Regions from separate parts of the Mesorhizobium sp. 131-3-5 genome, predicted to be linked through region 4. Evidence: predicted binding sites of a transcription regulator. Region 4 holds the regulator's gene; each other region holds the start of a gene.
The links. The regulator LexA, encoded in region 4, represses DNA repair genes until DNA is damaged. The targets are predictions, from matches to a motif close to TGTTCNNNNTGTGTTCNG.
Positions count from the first base shown of each region.

Region 1: JG747_RS06505 (helicase-related protein) is a predicted target of LexA. The motif match lies at 5,202-5,219, and genes of this name have one in related genera.
Region 2: parE (DNA topoisomerase IV subunit B) is a predicted target of LexA. The motif match lies at 4,617-4,634, and genes of this name have one in related genera.
Region 3: dnaE (DNA polymerase III subunit alpha) is a predicted target of LexA. The motif match lies at 2,672-2,689, and genes of this name have one in related genera.

Region 1 is NZ_AP023254.1:1,337,726-1,345,208, reverse strand. It holds gene JG747_RS06540 (citrate synthase) at 1-36, shown strand, start outside; gene ftrA (transcriptional regulator FtrA) at 87-1,070, opposite strand; gene JG747_RS06530 (rhodanese-like domain-containing protein) at 1,204-1,623, shown strand; gene phaR (polyhydroxyalkanoate synthesis repressor PhaR) at 1,762-2,373, opposite strand; gene JG747_RS06520 (hypothetical protein) at 2,494-2,637, shown strand; gene JG747_RS06515 (acetyl-CoA C-acetyltransferase) at 2,676-3,860, shown strand; gene phbB (acetoacetyl-CoA reductase) at 3,951-4,676, shown strand; gene JG747_RS06505 (helicase-related protein) at 5,388-7,483, shown strand, end outside.
Region 2 is NZ_AP023254.1:4,032,882-4,040,364, reverse strand. It holds gene JG747_RS19700 (CpaF family protein) at 1-544, opposite strand, end outside; gene JG747_RS19695 (AAA family ATPase) at 541-1,755, opposite strand; gene JG747_RS19690 (hypothetical protein) at 1,791-2,060, opposite strand; gene JG747_RS19685 (type II and III secretion system protein family protein) at 2,065-3,483, opposite strand; gene cpaB (Flp pilus assembly protein CpaB) at 3,541-4,467, opposite strand; gene parE (DNA topoisomerase IV subunit B) at 4,705-6,762, shown strand; gene JG747_RS19670 (FUSC family protein) at 6,807-7,483, shown strand, end outside.
Region 3 is NZ_AP023254.1:4,056,745-4,064,227, forward strand. It holds gene JG747_RS19780 (S-(hydroxymethyl)glutathione dehydrogenase/class III alcohol dehydrogenase) at 1-403, opposite strand, end outside; gene JG747_RS19785 (acetyl-CoA carboxylase biotin carboxylase subunit) at 604-2,616, shown strand; gene dnaE (DNA polymerase III subunit alpha) at 2,865-6,392, shown strand; gene JG747_RS19795 (ion channel) at 6,445-7,248, shown strand; gene JG747_RS19800 (DMT family transporter) at 7,260-7,483, opposite strand, start outside.
Region 4 is NZ_AP023254.1:4,269,623-4,277,105, reverse strand. It holds gene JG747_RS20800 (ABC transporter ATP-binding protein) at 1-559, opposite strand, end outside; gene JG747_RS20795 (ABC transporter substrate-binding protein) at 619-1,605, opposite strand; gene JG747_RS20790 (GntR family transcriptional regulator) at 1,758-2,531, shown strand; gene lexA (transcriptional repressor LexA) at 2,910-3,647, shown strand; gene JG747_RS20780 (ComEC/Rec2 family competence protein) at 3,641-6,094, opposite strand; gene gltX (glutamate--tRNA ligase) at 6,198-7,483, shown strand, end outside.

The sequences.
Region 1 (7,483 bases), 2.9 Mb from region 4:
AGGCCACGCGGCCGCTATGAAGGGCTGTTGCCCTGACAGCTTTTTGCCTGATGCGGTTTCGCGCCCGGGCTCAACTTTGTCAGCCGTCAGGCGGAGTTGGCATTGGTCCCGAACCGCGCCCGGTACGCGGCGGGCGTCGTGGCGAATTGCCGGCGGAAATGATGCCGCAGCGTCGCCGCAGCGCCAAAGCCGGCGGTCTCGGCAATCCGCTCGATCGGCATGCTCGTGTCTTCCAGCAAAGTGCGCGCCCGCGAAAGTCGTTCTGAAAGCAGCCATCGCGCCGGCGTGACACCGGTCGCGGCCGCGAACCGGCGCAAAAATGTCCGCTCGCTCATCCCGGCAAGACCGGCCAGGGTGGCGACGGAATAGTCGTCGGCAATGTCAGCGCGCATTCTGTCGATCAACGGTCCAAGCCGGCCGCGTTCGTGCGGCTCGGGAACGGAACTCTCTACATACTGGGCCTGGCCGCCGTCGCGATGCGGCGGCACGACCAGGCGGCGTGCCACCATGTTGGCCGCCTTGGTGCCGAAGTCGCGCCGCACCAGATGCAGGCACAGGTCGATACCCGCCGCGCTGCCGGCCGATGTCAGCACGTTTCCCTCATCGATGTACAAAACGTCAGGGACCACGGTGATGTCGGGATACATCTCCCTCAGCCTGTCGCTGTAGCGCCAATGCGTGGTTGCCTTCTTGCCCGACAGCAGGCCAGCCGCGGCAAGCACGAAGACGCCCGAGCAGATGGACAGGATGCGCGCGCCCCGCTCACTGGCCTCGCGAAGCGCCTCGATAAGCAATGGCGGCACCGGACAGTCCACACCGCGCCATCCCGGCACGATCACGGTGCCGGCCTCGCCGATCAGATCGGGTCCGCCATCGGCGACGATGCGCACGCCGCCCATCGCACGCATTTCGCCGGCATCGATGCCGGCGACGGCAAAACGATACCAATCCGCACCCATCTCGGGTCTGGGCAAAGCGAACATCTCGGCCGCCACGCCAAACTCGAACGTGCATAGCTCGTCATAGGCAACGGCAACGACCAGCGGATTGGCGGGAGGCACATTTGGCATGATCTTGACGATATATGGCAAAGCTGCCAGCTGCAATCGCCCGGTCCGGTGCGCTACCTCAGATCCATCAGCGATGGAGACAAGCTCCATCCGAAAAGATGGAGACAAGCTCCATCGGTGATGGAGACCCCTGATGAGCTATGTGACAGACGTTCCACCAGCCTCGCCGGAGATTGCCCGCGACCATTTCCTGCGCCGGCTTTCCGTCGAGACCGATTGTTCGGACGTTGCTGCAGCACTGCGCGGCGGCGAGCCGGACTTCATGCTTCTGCATGTGGTCGGTTCGCCGGATGCGTATGAGCGCCGCCACGTGCCGGGTGCGCTGCACTTGCCGCACCGCGAGATATCGGCCGAGCGGATGGCTGAATGGCCGGCAGGCACGCTGTTCGTCGTCTATTGCGCCGGGCCGCATTGCAATGGCGCGGACCGGGCGGCCTTCAAACTGGCCAGCCTCGGCCTGCCGGTCAAGATTATGATCGGCGGCATTTCAGGCTGGCAGGACGAAGAGCTTCCTTTCGCCTCAGGCAGGGAGCCTGGCGCTCTGCGGGCATGATCCAGCCGGCGCGGCTGATATCGTCCGTCCGTTCGAGCGGCGGATGTCGGCGCCTTGCGAAACGTGGGAATTGCGGCACCCGACCATTGATGGGCAAGGCACAGCCGGATCTGGCCTAAGCCTTGTCGGCTAGCCGGTTCACGACATCGTGTCGAGCTTGCGCTGCATGGCCGCGATCTGGTCCTTCAACTGCTGCAGATCGTCGGATTTCTCCGGCGGCGCGTCCTTCCTGACCGGCTCAGTGGGGGCCGCGGCCGGCGCCGAGCCCGCGGGCGGGAAAGGCGTGAACAGCCGCATCGCGTTCTGGAACATTTCCATATTGCGGCGCGTCTGTTCTTCCAGTGCCTTGATCGGCGTCGCCATCTTCATCACATCGAGCGGCGACTTGCCGATGGCGCCCTTCATCTGCTCGCGAAAGCGCTCCTGTTCCTTGGAGAAGGCGATCATCGACTGTTCAAGGAAGCTCGGCACGATCATCTGCATCTGGTCGCCGTAGAAGGCGATCAGCTGGCGCAGGAACGGGATCGGCAGCATGTTCTGCCCATCCTTGTTCTCCAGCTCGAAAATGATCTGAGTCAGCACCGGATGCGTGATGTCGTCGCCGGTTTTGGCGTCCTGAACGGTGAATTCCTCGCCCTTCTTGACCATGTCGGCCAGATCTTCGAGCGTCACATAGGTGCTCGTCCCCGTATTATAGAGGCGGCGATTGGCGTATTTCTTGATAATGATCGGGTCGTCTTTTGCGGCCATCTGCATCCTCCCCGGACACCGGCACGCCTGAGTAAGCAGCCGGTAACGATTGCGCCCTTTTTGAGGATATGCGCAAAAGCCTCATAATTCCAAGCAGTTTGTGCAGTGCGGGATCATATAATGCTGCATAGCAGGCAAAATATGCTGCGCAGCAGCGGCCCGCCCGCCGGCATGGCGGCGCGCGACCTGCTTGGCGTGAATGGGCGCCATGCCGATTTCCGGTTTGACTTGGGTCATGGAAAGGGCAAGAAAAGTTGCCAATAATGCCTGAAAACACGACAGCTCGAAGTCTGGAGAAGAAAATGTCCTCTGCCAATTCCATCGTTGTCGCCAGTGCCGCGCGCACGGCCGTCGGCTCCTTCAACGGTGCTTTCGCGGCCACGCCGGCGCATGAACTCGGTGCTGTCGTCATCAAGGAGCTTTTGTCGCGAGCCGGTGTCGAGGCAGCCGAGGTCGACGAGGTCATTCTCGGCCAGGTGCTGACCGCGGCCCAGGGCCAGAACCCGGCCCGCCAGGCCTCGATCATTGCCGGCCTGCCCAAGGAGACCACTGCCTGGGGCCTCAACCAGGTTTGCGGCTCGGGCCTGCGCGCCATCGCGCTCGGCATGCAGCAGATCGCCACCGGCGACGCCAAGGTGATCGTTGCCGGCGGACAGGAATCGATGTCGCTGTCGCCGCACGCCGAGCACCTGCGCGCCGGCGTCAAGATGGGCGACTACAAGATGATCGACACCATGATCAAGGACGGCCTGTGGGACGCCTTCAACGGCTACCACATGGGCAACACCGCCGAAAACGTCGCACGCCAGTTCCAGATCACCCGTGACGATCAGGATCAGTTCGCGCTGGCCTCGCAGAACAAGGCCGAGGCCGCGCAGAAGGCCGGCAAATTCAAGGACGAAATCGTCGCCTTCACCATCAAGGGTAGGAAGGGCGACACCATTGTCGACCAGGACGAATACATCCGCCACGGCGCCACGCTCGACGCCATGACCAAGCTGAAGCCGGCCTTCGACAAGGACGGCTCGGTGACCGCCGCCAACGCCTCCGGCATCAATGACGGAGCCGCCGGCGCGCTGCTGATGAGCGAAGCGGAGGCCGCAAGGCGCGGCATCACCCCGCTGGTGCGCATTGCATCCTGGGCAACCGCCGGTGTCGATCCGGCGATCATGGGAACCGGCCCGATCCCCGCCTCGCGCAAGGCTTTGGAGAAGGCCGGCTGGTCGGTCGGCGATCTCGACTTGGTCGAGGCCAACGAGGCCTTTGCCGCGCAGGCCTGCGCCGTCAACAAGGGCATGGGCTGGGATCCCTCGATCGTCAACGTCAATGGCGGCGCCATCGCCATCGGCCATCCGATCGGCGCCTCGGGCGCCCGCGTCTTCAACACGCTGGTCTACGAGATGCGCCGCCGCGGCGCCAAGAAGGGCCTCGCCACGCTGTGCATCGGCGGCGGCATGGGCGTCGCCATGTGCGTTGAAGCGCTGTGAGAAAACGATGAGCGGGCGGCGCGAGCCGCCCGTTCAGAATCCAGTGCCTGCCAAGCCCGAAAACAGGGCGATATCAAAAAGGGGAAATGCATGACCAAGGTAGCAATCGTCACGGGCGGATCGCGCGGCATCGGCGCGGCGATCTCGATCGCCTTGAAGACCGCCGGCTATTCGGTTGCCGCGAACTACGCCGGCAACGACGAAGCGGCGGCGAAGTTCAAGGCCGAGACCGGCATCCCGGTCTACAAATGGTCGGTCGCCGACTATGACGCTTGCGCCGCCGGCATCAAACAGGTCGAGGCCGACCTCGGCCCGGTCTCGGTGCTGGTCAACAATGCCGGCATCACCCGCGATGCCATGTTCCACAAGATCACCCGCGACCAGTGGAAAGAAGTCATCGACACCAATCTGTCCGGTGTCTTCAACATGACGCATCCGCTGTGGAACGGCATGCGCGATCGCAAGTTCGGCCGCGTCATCACCATCTCCTCGATCAACGGCCAGAAGGGCCAGGCCGGCCAGGTCAATTATTCCGCCGCCAAGGCCGGCGACATCGGTTTCTCGAAGGCGCTCGCCCAGGAGGGCGCCCGCGCGGGCATCACCGTCAACGTCATCTGCCCCGGCTACATCGCCACCGAAATGGTCAAGGCCATCGACGAGAAGGTGCTCAACGAGCGCATCCTGCCGCAGATCCCGGTCGGCCGCCTCGGCGAGCCGGAAGAGATCGCGCGCTGCGTCGTCTTCCTCGCTTCGCAGGATGCCGGCTTCATCACCGGCTCGACCATCACTGCCAATGGCGGCCAGTACTTCGTCTGAGACGTCCAACGGCTTCGGATTGTGACGAACGGACCGGGGAACCGGTCCGTTTCCCTGACGCCTTGGAGGCCGGAAAAATACCCCGCCACGGCGCGATGCCCCAATCCGGCACGCAAAGGTTAATGGCGACAGCGCCGTCTGTGCGAACCCTGTGGACAAGCCTGTGAATCCTCGGTGGATAAACTGTTCGCAACACAAGATATTGAGGGAACAAAACGGGAAAATCCCGTTGGCGCTGATTTGTCGCCGATTCGTTCCGGCTTTGAGCGGAAGTTAACGTTAATGCCCCGGAATCAGCTGTTTTTCCTTAACGGCAAATTCAGAAAGATTAACAATTTCATAATCTTGAGCGATAGCCCCTGACCTGCTTCGGTCATTTGCCGGCAAAGGTTAAGGACAAGGCTCACCCAGCATAAAACGGGCCAGTTCGACGATTCAGCATGTGGTGAGACTCACCATCACAAAATCCATATGTAGCCGTGAACAAAAGCTGAATCTGAGCGAGTCGCCGATTCGTAGCTGATTCGTTCCAGACTCGTTCCATCAGTTAAGCAGCAGCCAATTTAGCGCCAGACAGAGTTGCTTTCGAAGCTGCCGGTGGAACATTCCGCTTTCGCTTCGCGCCCGAAATCCCTATGTGTCGCCTGTCATACGCGCCAGTTGAGGCACGCTCCCGACAACCAGAGGCCAGAAAGCCTTATTTCCAGGTCGATGAACATCCAGCCGAAACACACTGAGCCGCTGATCTTGTCGGGCCGCGACGTGACCGCCGTGCTTGGCCCAACCAACACCGGCAAGACCCATCTCGCCATCGAGCGGATGGTGGCGCACGAAACCGGCGTCATCGGCCTGCCGCTCAGGCTGCTGGCCCGGGAAGTCTATGCGCGCGTCTGCGAAAAGGTCGGCGCCCACAAGGTCGCGCTGATCACCGGCGAGGAGAAGATCCAGCCGCCAGGCGCCAAATATTCGGTCTGCACCGTCGAGGCCATGCCGCGCGAGACCGACGCCGCCTTCGTCGCCATCGACGAGGTGCAGCTCGCCGGCGACCTCGAGCGCGGCCACATCTTCACCGACCGTATCCTGCATCTGCGCGGCCGCCAGGAAACGCTGCTGCTTGGTGCCGCCACCATGCATGGCATCCTGCAGCGCCTGCTGAAGGGCGTCTCGGTGGTGACGCGGCCAAGGCTGTCGCACCTGGCCTATGCCGGTTCGAAGAAACTGACCCGCCTGCCGCGCCGCACCGCGATCGTCGCCTTTTCCGCCGACGAGGTCTATGCCATCGCCGAGCTGATCCGCCGCCAGCAGGGCGGTGCCGCCGTCGTGCTCGGCGCGCTTTCGCCGCGCACCCGCAACGCCCAGGTGGCGCTGTTCCAGTCGGGTGATGTCGACTATCTCGTCGCCACCGACGCCATCGGCATGGGTCTCAACCTCGATCTCGACCATGTCGCCTTCGCCCAGAACCGCAAATTCGACGGCTACCAGTACCGTAATCTGACGGCGGCCGAACTCGGCCAGATCGCCGGCCGCGCCGGCCGGCATCTGCGCGACGGCACGTTCGGCGTCACCGGTCAGGTCGACCCGCTCGACGAAGACCTCGTCAAGAAGATCGAGGGCCACGACTTCGATCCGGTGAAGGTGCTGCAGTGGCGCACCGCGCATTTCGACTTCGCCAGTCTCGATGCGCTGAAGCGCTCGATCGAGACCAACGCGCCGGTCGAGGGCCTGACGCGCGCCCTGCCGGCGGTCGACGCACAGGCGCTCGAATATCTCTCCCGCGACGAGGACATCCGCGCGCTCGCCACCGATGCCAAGCGCGTGGCGCTGCTGTGGGAAGCCTGCGCGCTGCCCGACTACAGGAAGATCGCGCCTGCCCAGCATGCCGACCTCATCGCCTCCATCTACATGGACCTCGCCCGTCATGGCCATGTCGACGAGAACTACATGGCCGAGCAGGTGCGCCGCGCCGACACCACCGAGGGCGACATCGACACGCTGTCGCACCGTATTGCCCAAATCCGCACCTGGACATTCGTGTCGAACCGGCCCGGCTGGCTGGCCGATCAGGCACACTGGCAGGAAAAGACGCGCGAAATCGAAGACAGATTGTCGGATGCGCTGCATGAGCGGTTGACGAAACGCTTCGTAGACCGCAGGACTTCCGTCCTCATGCGGCGCCTTAGAGAAAATACCATGCCTGAAGCCGAAATCAGTCCTACCGGAACCGTCCTTGTCGAAGGCCACCATGTCGGCGAGTTGCAAGGGTTCCGCTTCACCGCCGACCAGACCGCCGGCGGCGAAGACGCCAAGGCCGTGCGCACGGCCGCGCAAAAGGCGCTTGCCGCCGAGTTCGAGGCGCGCGCCGAACGCTTCGGCGCCTGCGCCAATGGCGACCTGGCGCTAGGCTCGGACGGCACGCTACGCTGGATCGGCGCGCCGATCGGCACGCTGGTTTCGGGCGAAGACGCGCTGAAGCCGCGCCTTGTGCTTTTGGCCGACGAACAGCTGACAGGCCCGGCGCGCGACAAGGTCGCCGCGCGCGCCGAACGCTTCGTCAATTTCCAGATCGAAACGCTGCTGAAGCCGCTCGTCGACCTGAAGAACGCCGACCAGATTTCCGGCATCGGCCGCGGCATTGCCTTCCAGCTGGTCGAGAATTTCGGCCTCATCAACCGCCGCGATATCGCCGAGGAGATGAAGTCGCTCGACCAGGAGGGTCGCGCGGCCCTGCGCCGCCTTGGTGTGCGCTTCGGCGCCTACCACGTCTTCGTGCCCGCTTTGATCAAGCCGGCCCCCGCCGGGCTGGTGAC
Region 2 (7,483 bases), 240 kb from region 4:
GCGATTCGTCGACCCTGCGGCCAACCGCGGCGACGATTTTGTTAATGATTCTAAGCAGATGCGCCTCGTCCTTGAACGGGATATGAACCTGCTGCAGCTTGCCCTTCTTTTCGATGAAGCAGTTCTGGTGGCCGTTGATCAGGATGTCGTTGATGTCGGGATCCTTGAGCAAGGGCTCGAGCGGACCAAGGCCGACCATCTCGTCGACGATATCGTCGACCAGCGCTTCAAGTTCGGCGGTGTTGATCGCCATCCGCTCCTGGCGGGTTTTTTCCGAGACGAAATCATGCACCTGCCGGCGCATCTCCTCCTTGGGCAAACGCTCCAGCGCCACCAGGTTGATTTCCTCGAGCAGCATGCGGTGAATGCGCACGCGCGCATCGAGCACCTTGTTGGCGTTCTTTGCCGGCGCGACATCCGGCTTTGCCGGCAAAGCCTTCCGGCTGGTCGGGATGACGACCGCATGATGCGCGACCGGCGTTGTATCAGCCGGGCGCTGCGGACGCGTATCGCGGTTCTGCAGGGTGGAAAAACGGCTGGTCATCCGGCCTTCCTCTTCAAGAAGCCCTTGCCGAGACCGAACAGCGATTTCGATTTGGCTCCGGTCGCGACGGCCTCCTCCGGCAGGATGATCTTCTTCAGATCGTTGACGACATTGGCGTTGGGATCGATCTCGTGCAGCGGCACGCCGCGGTCGACCGCCTCGCGCACCAGCCGGTAATTGTTGGCGATACCGCCGACGAAATGCTCGCCAAGGATCTCCTGGACATCCGCCTGCTTGATGCCGTTGTCGAACATCTTCTGCTCGAAACGGTTGACGATGACGTTCGGCTTCACTTCCTTGCCGGCGGTCTCGTAGACCGCCTGGATCAGCCTTTGCGTGTGGCGCAGGCACGGCACCGTCATTTCGGCGACGATATAGAGCTTGTTGGAGCCCAGCAGCACGGTCTCCGTCCAGGGAAACCAGGTGCGCGGCATGTCGATGACGACATTGTCGAAATAGGCCGAGACGAGGTCCAGCATGCGAACCACGACATCGGTCTTGAACGAGCGCATCTCCGACGGATGCGTCGGTGCCGCCAGCACGCAAAGCCCGCTGGCATGCTTGGACAGCATCACGTCGAGCAATTGCCGGTCGAGGCGTTCGGGCTGGTTTTCGATCTCGGTGATGTCGAAACGCGGCTCGAGGTCGAGATATTCGGCACAGGCGCCCTGCTGGAAATTGAGGTCGACCACACAGGTCGAGGCGCCGCGCGTCACCGAGTGATGCAGTTGGAATGCGGTCTGCAGCGCCAGCGTCGTGGTGCCGACGCCGCCGGCGGCCGGCATGAAGGTGTAGATCTGCGATTCGGTGTTTTCCTCGCGCCCCGGCCCTTGCAGGGCCCGCACCACCGAGCGCACCAGATCGGCCGTGGTGATCGGCTTGACCAGGAAGTCTGCGACCTTGAGCTGCACCAGGATGCGCACCGCGGCGGCGTTGAATTCCTGGGTGACCACGACCACCGGCGCCTTGCCCTCCAGCCGGCGCATGACGCGCTGCAGCGACTCGACCTCCTCCAGTCTCGCCGCATCCATGTCGACGATGATGGCGCCGAAGTCCGCCTCCTGGATCTCGCCGCGCAGTTCGGTGACATTCTTTTCCACCGTCGAGAGCTGGATGATCTCGGAGGCGGCGAATGCGGTCCGCGTGTCCTGCACGAAGGTCCTGTCCGTCGATACGAGCAGGATCTTCTTGGTCTTGATGCCGTTTGCCATTTTTGTCAGCCTGTGAGCGCGATCGCCCTTTGGGGTCAGTTGCCGGTGGTCGTCTGCGATGCCTTCGAAGCGGCGGCCTGATCCGGCGTGACCGGCCCGGCATCGCCACGCTTGGCAGGCACGAGAAGCCTTGTGTTCTGGACGCCGTATTTCCAGGGATCGACCATCTGCATGACGGTGTTGGCGGCCTGGGCGTCTCCGGAGCCCGGCGTCACCCCTTCTGTGCGTATGTAATCGTCGCTGGTGCAGCCGCCGGCCAAACCGGCAAGAAGCAAGGCGACACTTGATGTCAGGACCAGACGCATGGTTTCAGTCCTTCGGCAGGTCGAGGAAGTGCCCGACCGTGGTGGCGGGAGCGGTCCGTGCGGCGCTGCCATCGGCCAGCGCCAGCGCCCGGCCGGTGTCCGATGCCTTCACTTCCTCGGTGTTGTTGAGGAAATAGTCGACATTGCTGGCCGGCCGCGTGCCATCGGTCGGCTCGAGCATTTTCTTCGACGGATCGACCGGCTTGACCAGGTAGGGCGTGACGATGATGACCAGATCGGTCTCGCGCCGCTGATAGGATTTCGACGAGAACAGCGCCCCGAGCACCGGCATCTTGCCGAGGCCGGGAATGCGCGACGTGGTGATGTCGTTTTGCGACTGCAGCAGTCCCGCGATCATGAAGCTCTGGCCGTTCTTGAGATCGACCGAGGTCTTGGCGCGGCGCACGATGAATCCCGGCACGGAGATAGTGCCGATGTTGTAGGAGGACGACGCATCGATCGAAGAGACTTCCGGCGCGATGTCGAGGCTCACCAGCCCGTCCTTGAGCACGGTCGGCGTGAAGTCCAGGCTGACGCCGTATTTCTTGTAGCTGACGGAGATCTTGCCGTTGTCCTCCGAGACCGGGATCGGGAATTCGCCGCCGGCCAGGAAGCTCGCCGTCTCGCCCGAGCGGGCGATAAGGTTCGGTTCCGCCAGACGGCGGGCGAGGCCGCGCTCTTCCAGCGCCTTGATAGCGATGTCGATCGACACGCCGTTCGACAGCAGCCGGCCGATGATTTCACCGGTTCCCGCTGCCGGCACCGTGCCGGGGTCGAGCGAAACATCGCGCCCGCCGAAACCGTAGGCAAAATTGGCACTGTATTTGGCGCCCAGATCCTGCCCCGCCTGGCGATTGATCTCGACGAAGCGGACATTGAGCTGAACCTGCTGCGACGACGAGATGTTGACCGAATTGATCACCTCCTCATTGCCGGAAAAGCGGCTGGCGATCTTGCTTGCCTTGTCGGCGGCGACCGCGTCGTCGGCCTCGCCCGACAGCACGACACGGCCATTGGCCGACCCGACCTTGATCTTGGCGTCCGGCACGCTGGCGCGGATGGTGCTGGCCAGTTGATCCGTGTCGAGCGTCACCTCGATGTCGACGGTGCCGACGAGCTGCTTTTTCTCGTCGAACAGCGCAACGCCGGTGGTGCCGAGATTGTTGCCGAGCACATAGAAGGATTTGTCGGTCAATGGATTGACGTTGGCGATCTCAGGATCGCCGATGACGATCTGGTAGAAGGCGGCACTCGTCACGATCGTCTTGGGCTTGCCCTTGGCGACCTTGATCGACGCATTCTTGGCCGCCGAGACATAGACGATGTCATTGTCCGCCTTGGACACGCCGGGCAAGGCGAGCATTCCGCCCGCAACCAGCGCAGCAGCCATCGCCAGAGCGCGCGCAAAGCGCGATCGATCCATCATTCGATATAGGGTACGCATCACAATTGCCCTGTCCCGTCCGGTCCCCACCGGCCTTTACTTCTGGTCCGGCGCAGGAACCTGATATTCCTCGGCCTTCGTGCCGCGCGTCACGATGACCGTCTTGAATTTCGGCTTCTCCGGCTCCTTGGTTATCGCATCGAACAGCGAGCCGGCCGTGGCCTGAGCCTTGGCCGCCACCGATCCGCCAAAAGACGAGATGGTGGTGACGCCGTTCTTGCCGTCGCCGCCTTCGGAGGCTGAGCGCAGCGACAGCGACAGCGTGCCGACGGTGCGGGCAAGCGCCACTTTCTGCGCGCCTTCGGTCGTCACTTCAATGGTCACGGAATTCGTGATCTGCGGCGTCGTCTGGCGCTCGTCGGCACCCTGGCCGACACTCAGCACCTTGGCGTCGGCAACGACGATCTCGGAGGTGACGGTTGAACCGGCAGCACCTTGCGCGTTCTTGGCGACCTCCTGGATTTCGCCGGCATCGCGCGTCAGCACGACATCAACGCGGTCGCCCGGCGTGACGAAGCCGCCGACGCCGGCGATCTCGTCAGTGCGGATGGTCACCGCTCGCATTCCGGGCGTAAGCATGTTGGAGAGCGTAGCGCGGCCGTTCGGCCCCGACAGCTTGGTCAGCAGCACCGGTTCGTTGACCTCGATCGGCGACAACACGATGCGATTGCCCTCGCCGAGCAATCCGTCGATGGTGGCAAAGGCACCTTGCGGCAGGGAATCTTGTGGCCAGGGGATTTCGATCAGCTTGGCGCGGTCAAGTTCCTGGCCGTAGCGCAGCGGCGCGTTCGCCACCACGATGGTCTTGAACTCGATCCTGGGCGGGGCGGGAGCGGCGATCGACGCCGTCTTCTCCTCGGCATCGGCTTTGGCCTGGCTCTTGACCCAGAAATCCGCGGCAAAGATCGAGATCGCGCCGAAAACGGCGGCGATACCGATCATCGTTATGGCCTTGCCCCTCACGCCGAAAACCCCTGATGCCGTCGTTTCTTGTTATGTTGGGCTCACGCTAGGCCGCTTTGTTAAAGAATCAGGAATGTAGAACGGTGGTATTGGACCTATTTCCGCCCGCTTGGTTATCGAATGGTTTTAGGATAAGACGGGTCAAATCCCCGAACGTAACAGGAACCTCCGTCGCTTGGCGCTGAAAAGCGTGGCAGTATCGGCGAGTGATTCGCAGCACCGGACCCTATGGCAGGCATGGACGACAACAACGATCTCTTCGGCAATATGGACAAGCAGCCGCAGCCGGTTCGCTCACCGGCGCGCCCGGCCGACCCGCTTGTGCAGGCAGCAGCCAAGCGCCCAGCCGCGACCAAGGATGGCAGCGAGGGCTATAGCGCCGCCGACATTGAGGTGCTCGAAGGCTTGGAGCCGGTGCGCCGCCGGCCAGGCATGTATATTGGCGGCACCGACGACAAGGCGATGCACCATCTGTTCGCCGAGGTCATCGACAATTCGATGGACGAGGCGGTTGCCGGCCATGCCACCTTCATCGATGTCGAGCTTTCGGCCGACGGGTTTCTGACCGTTACCGACAATGGCCGCGGCATCCCGGTCGATCCGCATCCGAAATTCAAGAAGCCGGCGCTCGAAGTCATCATGACGACGCTGCATTCGGGCGGCAAATTCGACTCCAAGGTCTATGAAACCTCCGGCGGCCTGCACGGCGTCGGCGTTTCCGTGGTCAACGCACTGTCGGACCATCTCGAGGTCGAGGTCGCGCGTGGCCGCCAGCTTTATCGCCAGCGCTTTTCGCGCGGCATTCCGGTAAGCGGCCTGGAGCAGCTTGGCGAGGTCCACAACCGGCGCGGAACGAAAATCCGCTTCCATCCCGACGAGCAGATCTTCGGCAAGGGCGCGGCCTTCGAACCGGCGCGGCTCTACCGCATGACGCGCTCGAAGGCCTATCTGTTCGGCGGCGTCGAAATCCGCTGGACCTGTGATCCCTCGCTGATCAAGGAAAAGGACCAGACCCCGGCCAAGGCGGAGTTCCATTTTCCCGGCGGCCTGAAGGACTATCTCAAGGCATCGCTCGGCGACGACTTTCAGGTGACGCGGGAAATCTTCGCGGGAAAAAGCGAAAAGCAAGGCGGCCATGGCTCGCTCGAATGGGCGGTGACCTGGTTTGGCGGCGACGGCTTCATCAATTCCTACTGCAACACCATTCCGACCGGCGAAGGCGGCACGCATGAGGCCGGCTTCCGCAACGTGCTGACGCGCGGCTTGCGCGCCTATGCCGATCTGGTCGGCAACAAGCGCGCCTCGATCGTCACCTCCGAAGACGTCATGATCTCGGCGGCCGGCATGCTGTCCGTGTTCATCCGCGAGCCTGAATTCGTTGGCCAGACCAAGGACAGGCTGGCGACGATCGAGGCAATTCGAATTGTCGAGACCGCGATCCGCGATCCGTTCGACCATTGGCTGGCCGACAATCCGCAGGAAGCCTCGAAGCTGCTGGAATGGGTGATCGCGCGCGCCGACGAGCGGGTGCGCCGGCGTCAGGAAAAGGAAGTGTCGCGCAAGAGCGCGGTGCGCAAATTGCGCCTGCCGGGCAAGCTCGCCGACTGCACGCAGAATGCGGCGGCCGGTGCCGAACTGTTCATCGTCGAAGGTGACTCCGCCGGCGGCTCGGCCAAGCAGGCGCGCGACCGCGCCAGTCAGGCCGTACTGCCATTGCGCGGAAAAATCCTCAACGTCGCCAGTGCCGGCAATGACAAGCTGGCCGCCAACCAGCAGATATCGGACCTGATCCAGGCGCTCGGTTGCGGCACGCGCTCAAAATACCGCGATGAGGATTTGCGCTACGACCGCGTGATCATCATGACCGACGCCGACGTCGACGGCGCCCATATCGCCTCGCTGCTGATCACCTTCTTCTACCAGGAAATGCCGGCGCTAGTGCGTGGCGGCCATCTCTACCTGGCGGTGCCGCCGCTTTATTCGATCCGGCAAGGCGGCAAGGTTGCGTATGCCCGCGACGACGCGCACAAGGACGAGCTCCTGCGCACCGAATTCACCGGGCGCGGCAAGGTCGAGCTTGGCCGCTTCAAGGGCCTGGGCGAGATGATGGCCTCTCAGCTCAAGGAGACCACAATGGATCCGAGGAAGCGCACGCTTCTGCGGGTCGATGTGATCGACGCCGAGGCAGCGACCAAGGACGCGGTCGACGCGCTGATGGGCACCAAGCCGGAAGCCCGCTTCCGCTTCATCCAGGAACGTGCCGAATTCGCCGAGACGGAAGTGCTGGATATCTAGCCGCTGGCCAGTTTAGCTTGCGCTTCCGATATGGAGACCGGCATGTGACCTGGGCGCGGCTGAAAGCGTATTTCGAGACGAGCCTGGCCGGTTTGACGCAGCCGACGCGCTCGGACTGGATTTTCGCCCTGCGCACCGTTTCGGCCGGCCTGATCGCGCTGCTCGCCGCCTATGCCCTCAAGCTCGACCACCCGCAATGGGCGATGATGACGGTGTTTATCGTTGCCCAGCCGGTCGCGGGCATGGTGCTGGCCAAGGGCTTCTACCGGTTGCTCGGCACGCTGGCCGGCGGGCTGGCGGCGATCGGCATCACCACTGTCTTCGGCACCAACCCATGGGTTCTGGTGACCGTGCTCGCCGTCTGGATCGGCATCTGCACCTTCGTTTCATCATTGCTGCGCAATCCCGAAGCCTATGGTGCGGCACTTGCCGGTTACACGGCGATGATCATCGGCCTGCCTGCCTTCGGACAGCCGCATCTGATCGTCGATCTTGCTGTCGCGCGTTGCGCGGAAATCGTGCTTGGCATCGTCTGCGCCGGCGTGACCAGCCGGCTGATCCTGCCGAAACTGGCCAGCGATGCCATCATCTCGCGGCTGAAGCGCTGCATTCTCGACCTTGCCACCTATGCCGCGGGCGCCTTCTCGGGCGGTGACACAGCGACACTTTCCGCACTGCATCGCAAACTCGTCGCGGACACCCAGACACTCGGCGAAATGCG
Region 3 (7,483 bases), 210 kb from region 4:
AGTGGAAGATCTTGTCCTTGCCGATCGAGAAGCGCGACGAGCCGTCGGGCATCAAGCCCTGGCCCTGCGTGGCGCGGATCGCCGTGCACAGATTGGTCTTTCTCGACAGGCAGGACGGGCACTGCCGGCATTCCGGCGTGTAGAGCGGGATGACGTGGTCGCCCTTCTTGACCGAGGTGACGCCCTTGCCGACATCGACCACCACGCCAGCGCCCTCATGGCCGAGAATGGCTGGGAACAGGCCTTCGGGATCGGCGCCCGACAGCGTGAACTCGTCGGTGTGGCAAATGCCGGTCGCCTTGATCTCGACCAGAACCTCGCCTTCGCGCGGACCGTCGAGGTCGACCTCCATGATCTCCAGCGGCTTTCCGGCGGCGACAGCGACAGCGGCGCGGGTTTTCATAGGGCGTCCTCCAAATGCGAATTTTTTTCCAAGGTTTCAGTTTTTTTCGACACGATCAACTAGAAGCTGGTGCCGAGACTGGGCCACAGCGATGAATTGGAATCGCAAATCGATTGAAAGGCAGTGATTTGCATGGTCGGCTTGACCCCGCAAGCACAGGTCATAAAAGGAACGACCGACCGGAGGGGAATGACCTCAGCATGTTCACAAAAATCCTGATCGCCAACCGTGGCGAGATCGCCTGTCGCGTCATCAAGACGGCGCGCAAGATGGGGATTGCCACGGTCGCCGTCTATTCCGATGCCGATCGCGATGCCGTGCATGTCGAGATGGCCGACGAGGCGGTGCATATCGGGCCTTCGCCCGCCGCGCAAAGTTATCTTGTCCCTGAAAAGATCATCGCCGCCTGCAAGGAAACCGGGGCTCAGGCCGTGCATCCCGGCTATGGCTTCCTGTCCGAGCGCGCCGCCTTCTGCGAAACGCTGGAGAAGGAAGGCATCGTCTTCATCGGCCCGAAGCCCAAGGCGATCAAGGCCATGGGCGACAAGATCGAATCGAAGAAATTCGCCAACGCCGCCAAGGTTTCGACCGTGCCCGGCTGGCTTGGCGTCATCGAGAATGCCGACCACGCCGAACAGATCGCCGGCGAGATCGGCTATCCCGTGATGATCAAGGCCTCCGCCGGCGGCGGCGGCAAGGGCATGCGCATTGCCTGGAACCAGTCGGAAGTGCGCGACGGTTTCGACCGGGCGCGCTCGGAAGCCAAGAGCTCGTTCGGCGACGACCGCGTGTTCATTGAGAAATTCGTCGTCGATCCGCGCCATATCGAGATCCAGGTGCTGGCCGATGCGCATGGCAATGCGCTCTATCTCGGCGAGCGTGAATGCTCGATCCAGCGCCGCAACCAGAAGGTGGCGGAAGAGGCGCCGTCGCCCTTCCTCGATGCCAAGACGCGCAAGGCCATGGGCGAGCAGTCGGTGGCGCTGGCCAGGGCGGTCGACTATCAGAGCGCCGGCACGGTCGAGTTCATCGTCGACAAGGACAAGAACTTCTATTTCCTTGAAATGAATACACGATTGCAGGTCGAGCATCCGGTGACCGAACTCGTCACCGGCATAGATCTGGTCGAGCAGATGATCCGCGTCGCCGCCGGCGAGAAGCTCGCCTTGAAGCAAAGCGACATCAAGCTGAATGGCTGGGCGGTGGAAAGCCGGCTCTATGCCGAGGACCCGCATCGCAATTTCCTGCCGTCGATCGGCCGGCTGACGCGCTACCGGCCGCCGGAGGAAGGGCAATTCGGCGATGTGATCATCCGCAACGACACCGGCGTCACCGAAGGCTCCGAGATTTCGATGTTCTATGACCCGATGCTCGCCAAATTGTGCACCTGGGCGCCGACGCGCATCGAAGCGATCGATGCCATGTCGGAAGCGCTCGACAGTTTTGTGGTCGACGGCATCGAGCACAACATTCCGTTCCTGGCGGCGCTGATGCAGCATCCGCGCTGGCGGGAAGGGGCGATATCGACGGGGTTCATAGCAGAGGAATACCCCGACGGTTTTGCGCCCGTCGTGCCGAACAGCGGAGAAAAAGCAGTTCTCACCTCGATCGTGACCGCGGTGGAATTGCTGCGCCGCGACCGGCTCGACCGGCTGGGCGGGCGGTTGGCGCCGCATTCGGGTGCGCTCAAGCGCGATTGGGTGGTGAAGCTCGGCGACGACTACCTCCAGGCGTCCATCCTCGAAGGCATGATATCCATTCCGATGGAGATCGACCTGTCGATCGACGGCGGCAAGGCGCTGACCGTTTCATCCGACTGGCGGCCGGGCGACCTGATCTGGCGCGGCACGGTCGGCAAGCGCTCCGTTGTCGCCCAGATCCGGCCTGTCGCCAACGGTCTTCGCATCGCCTGGAAAGGCATGTCGGTGACCGCGCGCGCCATGCTGCCGCGCATCGCCGAGCTGGAACGGCTGATGCCGGAGAAGGTGGCGCCGGACACGTCGAAACTGCTGCTTTGCCCGATGCCCGGCCTCGTCGTGTCGATCGCTGTCGCCGAGGGCCAGGAGGTCAAGGCCGGCGAGACCTTGGCCGTGGTCGAGGCGATGAAGATGGAAAACGTGCTGCGCGCCGAACGCGACCTCGTCGTATCGAAACTCAACGCCAAGCCCGGCGACAGCCTGGCTGTGGACGCGGTGATCATGGAATTTGCCTAGAGATTGTTTGGAAATTCTACTTCGGCCGCCATCTGAAGGCGTTTTCTGCGCTTCCCGTTCTACTTGCGCTCCGGTTCTCGAAACCACCATCATATGACTCGCCGGAGCGAACGTCGAAACAATCTCTGAGGTGAGGCGCCGTGCATTCGGCAAGCCTGTGATTGGCGGTCGTTTGTGCTGGACTGGTATCGCCCTGTCCCGGACAATACATCTCCATCGACTCAAGGCCTTCGACAGCGCGAGAAATCATGGCGGATGACAAACTCCCACGCGACCCCCTGAAGCGCGAAGCCGCGATAGCAGCGGCGCGGCCGGAGGTGCCGGCGCGGCCGTTCGTGCATCTGCGCGTCCATTCGGCCTATTCGCTGCTCGAGGGCGCGCTCCAACTCGGCAAGATCGTCGGCCATGCCGTGAAGGACGAGGCGCCGGCGATCGCCGTCACCGACACCAACAATCTGTTCGGCGCGCTCGAATTCGCGCAGAAGGCGGTGAAGGAGGGCATCCAACCGATCATCGGCTGCCAGATCGCGCTCGCCTTTTCCGGCGAAAACAGCGACGGCCAGCGGGATCGCCGGCGGCAAGGCCCGGAAATGCGGCCGGTCGTTCTGCTCGCCGCGACCGAAGCCGGTTATTCCAACCTGGTCAGGCTGGTCAGCCGCGTCTATCTGGAAACACCGCCCGGCGAGGCAGTGCATCTGACGACCGAGATGCTGGAGGGAAAGGCCGATGGGCTGATCTGCCTCAGCGGCGGGCCACGCGGCCCGATCGGCAACGCCTTGAAGGAGGATCGCCGCGATCTGGCCGAGGTTCGGCTTTTGACGCTCAAGGCGATGTTCGGCGACCGGCTCTATGTCGAATTGGACCGGGTCGCGGGCTATGACCGGGTCATCGAACATCAGACGATCGATCTCGCCTATGCGCACGAACTTCCGCTTGTCGCCACCAACGAGGCGTTTTTCTCTTCACGCGACGATTATGAGGCGCATGACGCGCTGATCGCCATCGCCGAGGGCTCCGTCGTCGCTGTCGATACCCGCCGCCGGTTGTCGCCGGACAATTTCCTGCGCAGCCAGGCCGACATGGCAAAGCTGTTCGCCGACCTGCCGGAAGCGATCGACAATACGGTCGAGATCGCCCAGCGCTGTTCCTATTATCCGAAAACCCGCAGCCCGATCCTGCCACGCTTCACTGGCGGCGATGCCTCCGACAAGGATGCGGCCGAAAAGGCCGAGGCCGCGGAGCTCGCCCGCCAGGCGCGTGAGGGGCTCGACGCACGGCTCGCCCTGCACGGACCGACTCCGGGCTACACGGTCGAGCAGTATCGCGAACGGCTGGAATTCGAGCTCGGCATCATCGAGAAGATGAAATTCCCCGGCTACTTCCTGATCGTTGCCGACTTCATCAAATGGGCCAAGGCGCAAGGCATTCCGGTTGGGCCGGGCCGTGGTTCGGGGGCCGGGTCGCTGGTCGCCTATTCGACGACCATCACCGACATCGATCCGCTGCGCTTCTCGCTGCTGTTCGAGCGCTTCCTCAATCCCGACCGCGTGTCGATGCCCGACTTCGACATCGACTTCTGCCAGGATCGCCGCGAAGAGGTGATCCGCTACGTCCAGCAGAAATACGGCCGCGACCAGGTCGGCCAGATCATCACCTTCGGTACACTGCAGGCCCGCGCCGTGCTGCGCGATGTCGGCCGCGTGCTGCAGATGCCCTATGGCCAGGTCGACAAGCTGTCCAAAATGGTGCCGCAGAACCCGGCCAATCCGGTCAAGCTGGCGGACGCCATTGCCAATGAGCCGCGCTTTGCCGAAGAGGCTGAGAAGGAGCCAATCGTCCAGACGCTGCTCGACATGGCTCAGAAGCTGGAAGGTCTTTACCGCCACGCTTCCACGCACGCCGCCGGCATCGTGATCGGCGACCGGCCTTTGTCGGAACTGGTGCCGATGTACCGCGATCCGCGCTCGGACATGCCGGTCACCCAGTTCAACATGAAATATGTCGAGCAGGCCGGGCTGGTGAAGTTCGACTTCCTCGGCCTGAAGACGCTGACCGTGCTGGAGACGGCGGTCAAGCTGATCCGCCGGCGCGGTATCGACATCGACTTGGCGACGATCCCGCTCGACGACCCCGAGACCTACGCCATGCTGTCGCGCGGCGAGGTGGTCGGCGTGTTCCAGGTGGAAAGTGCCGGCATGCGCAAGGCGCTGATAGGCATGCGGCCCGACTGCATCGAGGACATCATCGCGCTCGTCGCCCTCTACCGGCCAGGCCCGATGGAGAACATCCCGACCTACAATGCCAGAAAGCATGGCGAGGAGGAGATGGCCTCGATCCATCCCAAGATCGACCATCTGGTGAAGGAGACGCAAGGCGTCATCGTCTACCAGGAACAGGTGATGCAGATTGCGCAGGAGCTGTCCGGCTATTCGCTCGGCGAGGCCGACCTTCTGCGCCGCGCCATGGGCAAGAAGATCCGCGCCGAGATGGACAAGCAGCGCGAGCGCTTTGTCTCGGGTGCGGTCGAGCGCGGTGTCAGCAAGCCGCAAGCCGACTTTATTTTCGACCTGCTGGCCAAGTTCGCCGACTACGGTTTCAACAAGTCGCACGCAGCCGCCTACGCCGTGGTCTCGTACCAGACCGCCTATCTCAAGGCGCATTATCCGGTCGAGTTCCTGGCCGCATCGATGACGCTCGATATGGGCAATACCGACAAGCTCGCCGACTTCCGCCAGGACGCGCTGCGCCTCGGCATCGAGGTTCTGGCGCCGTCGGTGATGACGAGTTTTCGGCCTTTCGAGGTCGGCGAGAACCGCATCTATTATTCGATGGCCGCACTCAAGGGCGTCGGCGACGCGGCGGTCGAGCACATCGTTGCCGTGCGGGGCGAAAAGCCGTTCAAGAATCTCGCGGATTTCTGCGAGCGGGTCGATCCCAAGATCGTCGGCAAGCGCGTCTTCGAAAGCCTGATCATGGCCGGCGCGCTCGACTGCTTCGGCCATGACCGCGCCCAGATGATGGCTGGCGTCGAACGGATGATGGGATTGGCGTCACTTGCCCAGCAGAACGCCGTTTCCGGCCAGGCCGATATTTTCGGCGCCTCACTCGGCGCTCAGTCGCAGGCGTTGAACCTGCCGGCGACGGACCCATGGCTCGCCGCCGACCGGCTGCACCGCGAATTCCAGGTCGTCGGTTTCTATCTCTCGGCCCATCCGCTCGACGAATACAAGGCGGCCTTGCAGAAGATGCGGGTGCAGAACTGGGGGGAGTTCTCGGCCGCCGTCAAGCGCGGCGCTTCTGCCGGCCGCCTGGCAGGCACGGTGACCAGCAAACAGGAGCGCAAGACGCGCACCGGCAACAAGATGGGCGTTGTGGCCTTTTCCGATACTTCCGGCCAGTACGAGGCCGTGCTGTTTTCCGAAGCGTTGGCGCAGTACCGTGACTTGCTGGAAGCCGGCCGCTCCGTCGTGATCACCGTCGCGGCCGAGGACCGGCCCGAGGGCGTCAATTTGCGCATCAACTCCGTGCAATCGCTGGAGGAGGAGGCAAGCCGTATCCAGAAGGCGCTGCGCATATTCGTCAGGAACGATGGACCCGCCTCGATAATCCAGTCCCAGCTCACCCAGCGCGGTGAAAGCCAGGTGAGCATCATCGTAATCAAGGAAGAGGCCCAGGGCGAGGTCGAGATCGCTTTGCAGGGCGGCTACCGCGTCTCGCCGCAGATCGCCTCGGCGATGCGCGCCGTGCCCGGCGTGGTCGAAGTGGAACTGGTGTGATCGCCGCGCTTGGCAGGCATCGGCGCATGCCGCCCATGTCATCGCGATCGGCATGAAGGCCGCTGACAGGCGAGCATCACAGGATCGTTCCGCGATGGCGCGGCTGCGCGACATGCTGCGCAGGCTCTATCATGGGCGCACGCCGGCTGCCTTCCGCTTTCAGGTTGCGGCAATCGTCATCGATCTCGCCATCATCGCCTTCTTCATCGCGACACCCGTCATCCAGCATTCGGCCTCGTTCCTGTGGCTGGATTATGCGGTGGCGGCGCTGGTCGGCGCCGATCTGATTGCCAGGCTGCTGGCTTCCAACGACATGCTGCGCCTGATGAAGCAGCCGACCTCCTGGGTGGATGTCTTCATCCTGTTGACGCTGCTGATGCCGACGGCGCTCGCCAATCTCGGTTTCCTGCGCATCCTGCGGCTGTGGTCGCTGTCGCGCAGCGGTTCGATCTGGCGGCATTTCGAGATGCGTGGGCTGAGGCCCTGGCGCGAGGCAAGCAATGCGGTCATCAACCTCTTGACGTTTCTGTTCGTCATCACCGGCTTCGTCTACACCTTCTTCTTCCGAAACGGCGCCGGGCTGGAAAACTACATCGATGCGCTTTATTTTACCGTCGCCACCGTGACGACGACCGGCTTCGGCGACATCGTGCTGCCGGGAATGGCCGGCAAGCTGACGGCGATCGTCACCATGATCATCGGCATATCGCTGTTTGTCAGGCTGGCGCAGGCGATCTTCCGGCCGGCCAAGGTGTTCTTTCCCTGTCCGCAATGCGGGCTGCAGCGGCATGAGCCGGATGCCGTGCACTGCAAGGCCTGCGGGCACGTCCTCAACATACCGAACGAAGGCGACTGACTGGCTGACTGCTACGATGCCGCCACTTCAGCCGGCTGCACCGGTTTGCGCTGCAGGTTGAGCAGATTGCCCATCAGGATCAGGAGAGCGCCACCGGCGGTGAAGGCGTCGATCTGCTCCTTGTAAAGCAGCCAGCCGACCAGCGCCGACAAGGGCACCCGCAGAAAATCCATTGGCGAAATGACGGTGGCGTCGGCATAGGTGAGCGCGCGGGCCATGCAGAAATGTGACGACA
Region 4 (7,483 bases):
CGATCTCGGCCGTGCGCGGGTCGAGTGCCGCGGTATGCTCGTCGAGCAGCAGCAGGTCCGGCGATCCGCCGACTGCCATGATCAGCGACAGCGACTGCCGCTGCCCGCCCGAGAGCAGGTCGACACGGGTGTCGAGACGATTTTCGAGGCCGAGGCCCAATATCGACAGGCGCTCCTTGTAGGACGCGAGCCGCGTGGCGTTTAGCCCTTGCCGCAGCGTGCGTTTTTGGCTGCGCAGATCGGCCAGCAGCATGTTCTCCGCCACGGTCATGCTGGCGGCGGTGCCACGCATCGGATCCTGGAAGACGCGCGCCAATCGTGTGGCGCGCTTGTGCACCGGCATGGCTGTCACGTCGGCGCCGTTGATCAGGATCTTGCCGGAATCCAGGACGAGGGCTCCGGAAATAGCGTTGAGCATGCTGCTCTTGCCGGCCCCGTTGGAGCCGATGACGATGCCGAACTCGCCGGTGGCCAATGACAGGCTGAGGCCGTCGAGCGCGACCTTCTCGTCGGCCTGCCCCTTGTAGAATACTTTGCGCGCGGATCGGATATCGAGCATCGTTCCTCCCTGGCCGGAAGGGCGACGGCGCCAACGCCATCGCCCCTTGCAGCCCGATATCAGTCGACGATGCAGCCGCAATCGGCCATCGAAGCCGGTATCTCGATGCCGAACGCGGCCATCGCCTTGCGGGAAATCGTTGCCATGTGATCCTTGTAGGCCGGGCGCGACGGCGCGATCGTCTTGGGATCCTTGCCCTTGAGGATTTCGGCGGCGATGTTGCCGGCGTTCATGCCGACCTGCGTGTAATTGACCGCGAAGCTCGCCGGCACGGTGCCGTTGCGGACCGCGCTGTCATCAGAGTTGACGACCGGGATACCGGCCTGGCGTGCGGCCGCGGAGACAGCGGCGATTGCAGGCTGGATCAGGTTCGAGGCCGGACCGTAGATCACGTCAGCCTTGCCGGCGAGCGAAGCGATGCGTTGCTGGATGTCATTGACGTTGTCGATGCCGACTTCCACGACCTCGAAACCGGCCGCCGGCGCCGCCGCCTTGATCTTTTCTATCAGGGCAACGTCATTGGCCTCGCCTGGATTGTAAGGCACCCCGAAGCGCTTGGCGTTCGGCAGCAGCTTCTTGGTGAAGGCCATCACCGCGGCGACATCCTGCAGATCGCTGGCGCCGGTCATGCCTTCGTCTCCGGCGTCCCACGACGGCACCAGCTTGGCCGCCACCGGATCGGTGACAGCGGCAAAGACGATCGGAATGCCGGAACCGGCGAGCGCCTTCTTGGCGATCTGCGATACCGGCGTGGTGATGGTGTAGATCAGCTTGGGCTGCTCCGCCTGCAGCTTGGCAATCATCTGCGGCACCAGCGATGCATCGAAGTTGGTATGGCTTTCGGTGTAGACGACGTCCTTGCCCTCGACAAAACCGTTGTCCGTCAATGCCTTCTTGAAGCCGGCTATGGCGGCATTGAGCTGCGGATGCTCGCCGAAATTAGCGATGCCGATGCGTATCTGATCGGCCGCGGCGCTGCCTGCGCTGACCATTAATGCGCCTGCCAGGGCCAATCCCGACAGCCAAGCGGACTTCGACTTCAACATCATTTCCTCCCAGATTTGATCAGCGCCGCCCACAGGACGGCAACTGCGGCGATCATGGTCAGTCGCCCGCCGTGTGTCAAACATTATATATAATTCTTGCCATACCTCCGCTTCATATATAATTTTCGCAAGCCGATGACGGACGGATGGCGATGCAGGATCAGAACAATTCCACGAAGACCGAGGCGGCCTATCAGCTGCTGCGGCGCGATATCCTGACCACCCGCCTCATGCCGGGCGCGCCGCTCAAGCTGAGCGCGCTGCGCAGCACATACGGCGTCGGCTGGACGCCGCTGCGTGAAGCCTTGTCCCGACTTGAAGCCGAGCGCCTGGTCACCGCCATCAGCAATCGCGGCTTTGCCGTCGCTCCCGTGTCGCGCGCCGAGCTCGAGGACCTGGCGCGCGCAAGGATGGTTGTCGAAATGCCGCTGTTCCTGGAATCGATCGCGAACGGCGGCAGGGAATGGGAGGACGCGGTCGTCACCGCTCATTACCGGCTCTCCCGCTGCAAGACCGCGGTCGAAGACCCTTCCGATGCGGCCGTCGACAAATGGGACGAGAGCCACGAGGCCTTCCATGCGGCGTTGCTGAGCGCGGCGACGTCGAACTGGCTGTTGCGCTTTCGCTCGACGATCGCCGATCAGCTGTGTCGGCATCATCGGTTTCTCGGCCTGGCGCCGACATTGCGGGCGGCGGCCGGCCTCAAGGACGGCTATGGCGAGGCTATGGACGCGCTGCGCGAAGCGATCGCCATCGAGCATCACACCGCAATCATGGAAGCGGCGCTCGATCGCGACGTCGAGCGGGCAAAGGCGCTGATGACGGCGCATATCGGCTACACGCTGCATGTCTATGTCCACAGCGAAGACAACGGCGCCAACACCTACACCGCGCGCGCCGGCAGCCTGAAAGCGGTTTCCGGATGACGTCGCCGCGGCGTCCAGATCCACGCGGCCGTGGCCGGCCTGAACCCGCGACCGTTGGCATTTTGATTTCGTTTCGTTCCGCCGGAAATGGATCGATACACCGTACAAATCCGCTCTGTGGACGCCTCTCAAACGCCTGATGCCAAACCGCATCCAGGGGTAGGCCACAGGCCATTAACCAAAATGATTTCAATGAACCTGCGGGGGAGCGGAAGCGGTCGAGCGCGGCCCGCTGCCGGGGCCAAATAATTTCAGACGCGTTAACAAATTCATTAAACTTTAAACAGTTGCGGAACACAACTGGAACAGATAGTGTTTGTTCTGGGTTTGTTTTTCGATTCTGATTCACACCCGTCGTTCAATGCCTTGGGGGCCGCCATGCTGACACGCAAGCAACATGAACTGCTGATGTTCATTCATGAACGGCTCAAGGAAAGCGGCATTCCGCCTTCCTTCGACGAGATGAAGGAAGCGCTCGATCTTGCCTCCAAGTCAGGCATTCATCGCCTGATCACGGCACTGGAGGAACGCGGCTTCATTCGCCGGCTGCCCAACCGGGCGCGGGCGCTGGAAGTGCTGCGGCTGCCGGATTCGATCGCACCCGGCCTCAACGCGGCAAAGAAATTCTCGCCAAGCGTCATCCAGGGCAGCCTCGGCCAGGGTGGTCTTGGCCGCCAGATCAAGCCGGCGGCATCGCGCTTGCCCGCGGCCGGCAATAATGACGATGCGGTTTCCGCCGTGTCGATCCCGGTGATGGGTCGCATCGCCGCTGGTGTGCCGATCGATGCCATCCAGCATCAGACACATTCGATCTCGGTACCGCCGGACATGATCATGGGTGGCGAGCATTATGCACTTGAGGTCAAGGGCGACTCGATGATCGACGCCGGCATCTTCGACGGCGACACGGTCATCATCCGCAACGCCGACACGGCGAGCCCGGGCGAGATCGTCGTGGCGTTGGTCGACGAGGAGGAAGCAACCCTGAAACGGTTCCGCCGCAAGGGCGCCTCGATCGCCCTTGAAGCCGCCAACCCGGCCTACGAGACGCGCATTTTCGGGCCAGACAGGGTCAAGGTGCAAGGCAAGCTTGTCGGGTTGATCCGGCGCTACTGAGCAGGAACGGCCGGCTTTTCGGGTTTTTGATAGGGCGGCAGCCCCCTCGCCTCGCGCGAAAATTTTCGCTGCTCGTGCCAGGGCCGATATGGCCCGTCCACCGCGAAGCTGATGATTGGCGGACCTGTCGCCGATTGGCGGTCGAAGAAGACGGCGGCACTGCCCTTGCGGGCAAGTTGCCGTTTGGTGACGACAACAACCAGCGGATTGTGGCAGGAATCATAGCCGGTTGCGTCATTGACGACGATCAAATCGGCGAAGCCGCAAGCCTTCCAGGTGTCCTTGCGGTCTTCGACATGCGCGATGATCGCCCCTGACGGATGCCGGGCAAGACAGACGCCATCCGTGCAATAAAACGGCGCTCCCGGCGGCAGATTGGCGGCATCGGCAATGTCGAATTGCCAGTCCGCCTTGTCGAACATCTCCGGCACGACGATGGTTTCGGACACCAGCGCGCGTTTCCAATTGTCGACGGTGAACTCGTTCGGGCGAGCCCGGCTGACCGCGAGTTCTCCACCGCCGATCGGCAGCGCCACCAAACGCGCATCTTCGGAAATCAGCACATCCGGGGCGCGCGTATCCGATACTGTCAGCAGGCCGGCAAGCGCGAATGGCACTGCCGCGAGCCGCAGCCAGGTCGTCGCCATCGTCGCGATGATCAGGGCGATGGTCACCAGCAGCACGGATTGCTGCGAAATCAGCCCGACCGCATCGACCGGGGAGCGCTCCGATATCCACGCCGATATGGCGATCATTGCGGTCAGGCCCTTGCCCATCACGTAAAGGAAGGGACCGTCGGCACCAAAGGGCATCGCAAGCGAACTGAGAACAGCGAAAGGCATGACAATCAGTGACACGATCGGCATGACGGCCAGATTGGCGAACAGGCTGAGCGGCGACACACGCTGGAAATGCCAGATGGCAAACAGCGCCGTGGCGCAGCCGGCGATGATGGATGTCATCGCCAACCCACCCGTCGCCAGCAGGAATTTTCGCGTGAGAAAACCCGGCAGGGATCGCTTTGGCGGTGGCGGTCTTGCCTTTCCCGCATGGTGATCCGCCCAGCCGGCATAAGCCCCGACCAGCGCCGCGGTCGCGGCGAACGACATCTGGAAGCTTGGGCCGACTACCTCATGCGGCGACACCACAATGACGGCGATCGCCGAGATCGCAAGATTGCGCATGGTCAGCGCCGCGCGATCGAACAGCACGGCAATCAGCATCACCGCCAGCATGATGAAGCTGCGTTCGGCCGCGACGACGACGCCGGAAATGACGAGATAGGCGGCGATCGAGAAAAGGGCCGCGGCGGCCGCATATTTCTTCACCGGCCGACGCGCGGAAAAGTCCGGAAACAGCGCGAAGGCGCCGCGCAGCAGCCCCATGATGGTACCGGCGACGAGCGCCATATGCAGTCCGGAAATGGAGATGATGTGATAGATGCCGGTGCGTCGCATCGCCTCGTTGATTTCATCGGGAATGCCGGCCCGCACGCCGACGATCAGCGCCGCCGCGATCTCACCCTCGGCACCGCCAACCGTGGCCCTGATGTGGTCGGCAATGGCTTCACGGGCATTTTCTATCCCCGAGAAAAGGCGGGCCGTGAGCGGCACCTCGTCGTCCGTGGCTGAGACAAGCTTTGGGTTGCCGAGAAAGAATCCGCTGCCGCCAATGCCGGCAAAATAGCTGTCGAAGGAGAAATCGTAACTGTCCGGCCGCACCGGACCGGTCGGCGGCAACAGTTTAGCATAGCCGGTGACCAGGGAGCCGGCGGTCATTTCCGCCGGGATATCTCGCGCCGAAAGCCTGACCCTTTCCGGCGCATAGCGCAGTTTCGGCCGGGCGGTCGACGTCACGTCGATGGTCAGCCGGATGCGGCCGGTCTCCATCCGGTCGAGCGAAACGACACGGCCGGTGACTTGCGTCGAGATTTCCGAACCCAGCATCTGGGTGCCCGCCCGCCATGTCTCGACCTTGGCGACAAGCAGGCCAAGCGCGCACAACAATGCCGCCGTGAAGCCCAGATGGGTTTTGGGCCAGGAGCGCGAAACAAGCGCACAGACCGCCATCAGCACGACGACCGCGACAGGCTTTGCAAAATCAGGCTCCGTCGCGAGCGAATAATAGCCGATGGCTCCAGCGGCCAGACAAACCGGCACCAGCAGGAAGGCGATGCCCCGGTCAAGCTCGAGCTCCGCTGCCGTCGCCGCACTATGGCGTAGGCGAGGCCAGGAAACCCGGGCGAGTCGCCGCCGGACACGCACAATCCGGCCTGAAGCAGGCGGCGGAAGTGTCGCCGGCATATCCGCCTGCGGCGGCTGGCTGCCGGGTGCAGGCATAAGGGGCGATGGCAGTGGGTTCGCAAGGGGAGATGCAAACATCGACCGTTCGCTGACGCCAACACCAGCGTCCTCGCCCTGATCCGAGCCCCAGCCTCGTCCAGCCATCGGGTCCTGCCCCTTGCACGCCTGACGCCCTATGCTACATGAACGCGCGACGCGCGAAAGTCCGCGCGGCCGCACCCCGCTTCAGATGGTTTCCGAGAGTTTCATGTCCGACAAGGTCGTCACCCGTTTTGCCCCCTCGCCCACCGGCTATCTGCACATCGGCGGCGCGCGCACGGCTCTGTTCAACTGGCTCTATGCCAAACACACCGGCGGCACGATGCTGCTGCGCATCGAGGACACCGATCGCGAGCGTTCGACCGCGGCCGCGACAGCTGCCATCCTCGACGGCCTCTCCTGGCTCGGCTTGACCTGGGACGGCGACGCGGTCTCGCAGTTCGAGCGCGCGCCGCGCCACCGCGAGGTCGCGGAGGAACTCGTGCGTCTGGGCAAGGCCTATTACAGCTACGAGACGCCGGCCGAGCTGGAGGCGATGCGCGAGGCAGCACGGGCTAAGGGCCTGCCGCCGCGCTACAACGGCCAGTGGCGCGACCGCGCCCCCTCTGAGGCGCCTGCGGGCGTCAAGGGCGCCATCCGCATCAAGGCGCAGACCGAAGGCGAGACGATCGTCCATGACCGCGTCCAGGGCGCGGTGCGCTTCCCCAACAAGGATCTCGACGATTTCATCATCCTGCGTTCGGACGGCAACCCGACGTACATGCATGCCGTCGTCGTCGACGACCACGACATGGGTGTCACCCACATCATCCGCGGCGACGACCATCTGACCAATGCGGCCCGCCAGACCGTGATCTACAACGCCATGGGCTGGGACGTGCCGTCTATGTCGCACATCCCGCTGATCCATGGCGCCGACGGCGCCAAGCTGTCGAAGCGCCATGGCGCGCTCGGCGTCGAAGCCTATCGGGCCATGGGCTACCTGCCGGAGGCACTGCTCAACTACCTGGCGCGCCTGGGCTGGAGTCATGGCGATGACGAGATCATGTCGATCAAGGACATGATCTCCTGGTTCGATATCGGCGACGTCAACAAGGGCGCTGCCCGCTTCGATTTCGCCAAGCTGGAAGCGATCAACGGCGCGCATATGCGGCGCATGGCCGACGCGAAGCTGTTGGACATCTTCATCGCCACTCTGCCCTATCTCGAGGGTGGCCCGGCGATGGCCGCGCGCCTCAACGAACACAACAAGGCGCAGTTGCTGGCGGCCCTTCCGGGCCTGAAGGAGCGCGCCAAGACGCTGGTCGAGCTCGTCGATGGCGCGGCCTATCTGTTCGCCACGCGACCGCTGCCGGTCGACGAGAAGGCGGCCCTCCTGCTCAACGACGACGCCCGCAAGATCCTGCGCGGCGCTCACGAAGCTTTGAATGCGTTTTCCGGCGACTGGACTGCAGCCGCGGCGGAAGCCGTGATCCGCGACTATGCGCTGGCCGG